Regions from separate parts of the Variovorax sp. Soil_C_33 genome, predicted to be linked through region 1. Evidence: riboswitches for the same ligand, from Rfam matches in the RefSeq annotation. Region 1 holds a riboswitch; the other holds the start of a gene.
The links. A riboswitch is a leader RNA that binds a small molecule or an ion and turns the genes downstream of it on or off. The one in region 1 is predicted to bind glycine.
Positions count from the first base shown of each region.

Region 2: it holds a riboswitch for glycine, as region 1 does, so the genes downstream of both, AC3A6B_RS08450 (D-amino acid dehydrogenase) here and gcvT (glycine cleavage system aminomethyltransferase GcvT) in region 1, are expected to answer to the same signal.

Region 1 covers NZ_JBDGJK010000018.1:38,376-40,757, reverse strand. The annotation lists gene AC3A6B_RS23980 (hypothetical protein) at 1-25, shown strand, start outside; gene AC3A6B_RS23975 (hypothetical protein) at 161-1,069, shown strand; glycine riboswitch at 1,099-1,202, shown strand; glycine riboswitch at 1,215-1,330, shown strand; gene gcvT (glycine cleavage system aminomethyltransferase GcvT) at 1,342-2,382, shown strand, end outside.
Region 2 covers NZ_JBDGJK010000004.1:157,136-159,517, forward strand. The annotation lists gene AC3A6B_RS08450 (D-amino acid dehydrogenase) at 1-1,095, opposite strand, end outside; glycine riboswitch at 1,181-1,286, opposite strand; glycine riboswitch at 1,302-1,392, opposite strand; gene AC3A6B_RS08455 (FAD-dependent oxidoreductase) at 1,414-2,382, opposite strand, start outside.

The sequences.
Region 1 (2,382 bases):
GCTGCCGCCCGAGTTCATGCACTGAAAGTGGGCGCGTCGGCCGTCGTGGCCGCACCGGCTGCAACTCGGCGTCTTCGCTGACAAGACGAGGAGGCATACTCGTCGCGTCGCGCCCCTCCGGCGCCCCGACCCTCCCTTCTTTTTTCTGTCAACAACAGGTATGACGAACTACGGTTTTGTTCATCTGGAGTACGGAGGTCAGCATCGTGATCATTCGCTTCAGGTGCTGACCAGGCTGCGACGGCAGCTGGCCGACGGGAGCAATCGCTTCGCACTCGCGATCGTGGACAACGCGAGGTCCACGGGCAGCGAAGCCTTGCGCGATACGGAATTCGAAGACGGCTTCCTCATCGCGGGCGACAACTCCAACCGCGAGTTCACAGGCTGGGACAAAGGGATTTCAGCCCTCCTCGCGCGCGGCGGCGAGCCCGACGTCTGGATCTTCTCGAACGACACCATCGCCCGCACCCATGCATGGAGCGAAGGCCGGGTCGCCGGCTTCAGCAGCGAGATCGGGCGGCTGGGGGTGCATCCCGGGCCGTGGCTGTTCGGCGAGATCAACGACTTCCCGCGTTCGACCATGACGCCGCTTGGTCCGCTGCTCGAATGGGTTTCGACTTACTGCTTCGCAATGAACGCCAACTTGCGCCGCCAGCTCGGCACGCTCTCGCCGGGCAACGAACTGCTGGACGCGCTGGTCTACGACAGCTTCGAACCCGAGCACCGTCTGTTTCGCGACAGCGTCGACGAGGCCTATGTCGATTTCGTGTCAGCCTGGCTGATCAGGGACGAGGGCGACCCGTCCAGGCAGCGCAGGTTCAAGTGGGACCACGAGTGGCACAAGGCCAGTCCGCTCTCCGACGAGAACTTCGACGACCTGCGCATGAAGGCGCGCTGCGTGCTCTCGGAGAGCATGCTCAGCGTGCGTGCCCGGCAACTGGGCGCCGACCTCCGGTCGCCCTACGACGCGCGCAACGCCCGAGCGCACATTCGCAGCTCGCTTCAGCTCGTTGCGGACAAGCTGTGGGAGAAGTTTCTGCTCAGGCGGCTGCGCCTGGAGCGCTCCTGAGCGGCCGGGGCCGGGCGCATCCCTTACACTCGGACGGGTCAGGAGAGAGCCTCGCAGCGCGGGGCCGCCGAAGGCGCAGGTCCCCTCGAAAAAGCGGGCCCGAACGCTCAGGCAAAAGGACTGACGAAGCGCCCCGTTTTCCGGGCGTTTCCTTGCTGGAGAGAGGCGGCGCATCGCGTTTTGTTCGCAGCGCCGTCCACCGAAGGAGCAAACCCCGATCGTGGGGCGAATCTCTCAGGTAAAGCGGACAGCAGGGGTGGCCCATGGCAAGAATGTCATGGATCTGGACTGCCCCTTTGGAGAGTGCCTTGGCCCCCGCACCCGACGACCTGCAAAAGACCCCGCTCTACGACCTGCATCTGGAGCTCGGCGCCCGCATGGTGCCCTTCGCGGGCTATTCGATGCCGGTGCAATACCCGGCCGGCCTGATGGCCGAGCACAAGCACACGCGCGAGGCCGCCGGCCTGTTCGACATCTCGCACATGGGCCAGCTGCGCCTGGTCGGCCCCGATGCCGCCGCCGCCTTCGAAAGCCTGATGCCGGTCGACGTGATCGGCCTGGCCCCCGGCAAGCAGCGCTACGGCCTGCTCCTGAACGACCAGGGCGGCATCCTCGACGACCTGATGTTCTTCAACGAAGGCCACGACTCGCTGTTCGTCATCGTCAACGGCGCCTGCAAGGTGGCCGACATCGCGCACATGCAGGCGAAGCTCGGCACGCGCTGCCAAGTGCTGCCGATGCCCGAGCACGCCCTGCTGGCGCTGCAGGGCCCGCAGGCCGTGACCGCACTGGCGCGCCTCGCGCCCGGCATCGAGCGCTTCGTCTTCATGACCGGCGGCGCGGTGCAGATCGGCGGCATCGCGGCCTTCGCCACGCGCAGCGGCTACACCGGCGAAGACGGCTTCGAGATCTCGGTGGCCGCCAGGGATGCCGATGCGCTCGCGCGGCTGCTGCTCGCCCAGCCCGAGGTCAAGCCCGTCGGCCTGGGTGCGCGCAATTCGCTGCGGCTCGAGGCGGGCCTGTGCCTCTACGGCAACGACATCGACGAGACCACCACGCCGGTCGAGGCCTCGCTCAACTGGGCGATCCAGAAGGTGCGGCGCACCGGCGGTGCACGCGAAGGCGGCTTTCCGGGCGCGGCCAGGATCCTGGCGCAACTCACGGCGGCCAATGGCGCCGCAGGCCACCTGGACCACCACACGCTCAAGCGCAAGCGCGTCGGCCTGGTGGCGCTGGAGCGCGTGCCGGTGCGCGACGGCAGCTTGCTCGAATCCTTCGAGGGCGTGTCCATCGGGCAGGTGACCAGCGGCCTG
Region 2 (2,382 bases), on a different contig from region 1:
GCGCAGGCCGGTCCAGAACTGGGCCTCACTGGTGTTGCCGGCGCCGGGGAACAGTTCTTCGACGCGCCGCACGATGGCCTCGCAGCGCACGCGGTTCAGGTCGCGGTCGTAGCCGTTGAGTTCGGCCGTTCCCGCGATGCGCAGGCGATCCCCGGTGGCCGAGGTGTAGCGCGAGAACACCAGCTTGTATTCGTCGTCGGTCAGGGACACCTGGTGCGCCTTCGCGGCGTCCTTGACCGGCAGCGTGACCGAATAGCCCTTGGCCGGATAGATGGGCAGCCGGATGCCCAGCGGCGCGGCGTAGAGCGGGCTCAGCGAGCCCATCGCCAGCACGAAGGCATCGCCGCGGATGCGCTGGAAGCGGCCTTCGTCGTCGGTCGCCTCCACGTGGTCGATGCTTCCGCCCGCCTCGCGCAGCGCGGTCACGGTGTGGCTCATGAGGAAGTTCACGCCGGCGGCGGCGGCCAGCGCGACCAGCTCGCGCGCGAAGCGGTTGGCATCGCCCGATTCGTCTTCGGCCGTGTAGGTGGCGCCGGCCAACTGCGGCCGGATGTGGGCCAGGGCCGGTTCGATCTTCACCGCCTCGTCGGCCGAGATCACCTGGCGCTCGCAGCCCAGCGCGCGCATCTGCTCGGCCGGCTTCAGCGCGCCGGCGAATTCCTTCTGCGTCGTGTAGAAGTGCAGGATGCCCTGGGTGCGGTGCTCGTAGCTGAGGCCGGTGTCGCGGCGCAGCTGCTGCAGCGTGTCGCGGCTGTAGGTGCCCAGGCGTACGATCTGCTCGATGTTGTGGCGCGTGCGCCCCGGCGTGCATTCGCGCAGGAACTGCAGGCCCCAGAGCCACTGGCGCATGTCGGCGCGGATGCGAAAGAGGAGCGGCGCATCTTCCTTGCCGAGCCATTGCAGCACCTTCAACGGCGCGCTCGGGTTGGCCCAGGGTTCGGCATGGCTGACCGAGATCTGGCCGCCGTTGGCGAAGCTGGTTTCGGCAGCCGGTGTGGCCTGCCGATCGATCACGGTCACTTCGTGGCCGAGTTGCTGGAGGTAGTAAGCCGAGGTCACGCCGAGCAGGCCGGCGCCGAGAACGATCACGCGCATTTCGAGAACCCTTGAGGTTGCAGCGCTTGAACGCAAGGTGAACGGAAGCTTGAAAAAGAAAGCAACCGGACCGTGCGTCCAAGTTGCCGCTCCCCCTGTCCTCGGTACCTGAGAGATTCACCCGCTGCGCCCGCAGCGGCTTTGCTCCTTCGGTGCATCACATGGCGTGATGGCTCTCCAGACGGCTTTGACAGTTGATGCAGTACAGGCTCATCGCGTGAGCCGACCTGAGCGTTTATGGGAGTTTGCGCCTTCGGTGGAACCGCTTCACGCGGCCCGCTCTCCTGCAGTGCCGCGATTGTAGGCGATGGCCCGCGGCTACGGATTTCTGAAGGCGAACTCGAGCTCGGGCCTGAGGCCGCTCACGATCCGGGCGATCGACTTGCCGGCGCCGCAGGCGTTGATCCAGCCGCGCGCACCCGGCGCGACGTTGAGGAAAAGATTGAACAGGCGGGTCTTGCCGATCATCGGGAGGCCGTCATGGCTGACGGCATGCACGGCCGTATCGAGGGAAGCATGCGCCGTGTCGGCCGCGCCGGGCAACAGCGTCTCGATGCGATGCAGGATGGCGTCGACGCGGTCCGAATCGGGCTCATTCTCCTCGTCGAGGCTGGCGCGCACGGTGGCCGAGACCCGCAGGCAGTCGCCGCCGGGGGTTTCGACGCGCCGGATGCGCAGCTTGCCCTGCCGGTCGCGCAGCGCGACGCGCGGCGCTCGGCTCGCGTCCTTGAGAGGGATCGTGACGATGTATTCGCGCAGGAAGCGGAAAGGCATGGCGATCTTCAGCTTTTCGGCGTGCATCGCGCTGGAAATGCCGAGCGCCAGCACATAGGCCTGGCCGCGCAGGACGGTGGGCTGGCCGTCGGCATCGAGCAGCTCGACGTGGTCGATGCGGCCTGCGCGCTCCTTCAGCGAGATCACCGTGTGCTGGGTCAGGAAGCGCACGCCGGCCGCGCGGCACAGGAACACCATGCTGGCCGCGAACTGGGCCGGATCGCGCGTCGCCGGATCGTCGAGCGAGTAGGCCGCGCCGGCGAGCTCACCGCGAAGGGCCTCCAGGGCCGGCTCGATGTGCAGCGCCTCTTCGGCCGTGACCAGACGCTCTTCGCAGCCCAGATCTTTCCAATGAGAGGCGCGCGCCAACCGGGTATTGAAGGCGTCGGCATCGGTGTAGAAGCTCAGCAGGCCCGGGTTGCGCTGACCCGGAGGCACGCCGGCTTCGTCGCGCAGCGAACGCACGATGTCGCGGCTGTAGGCGCCCAGCCGCACGAGGTGCTCGGTCGGCTT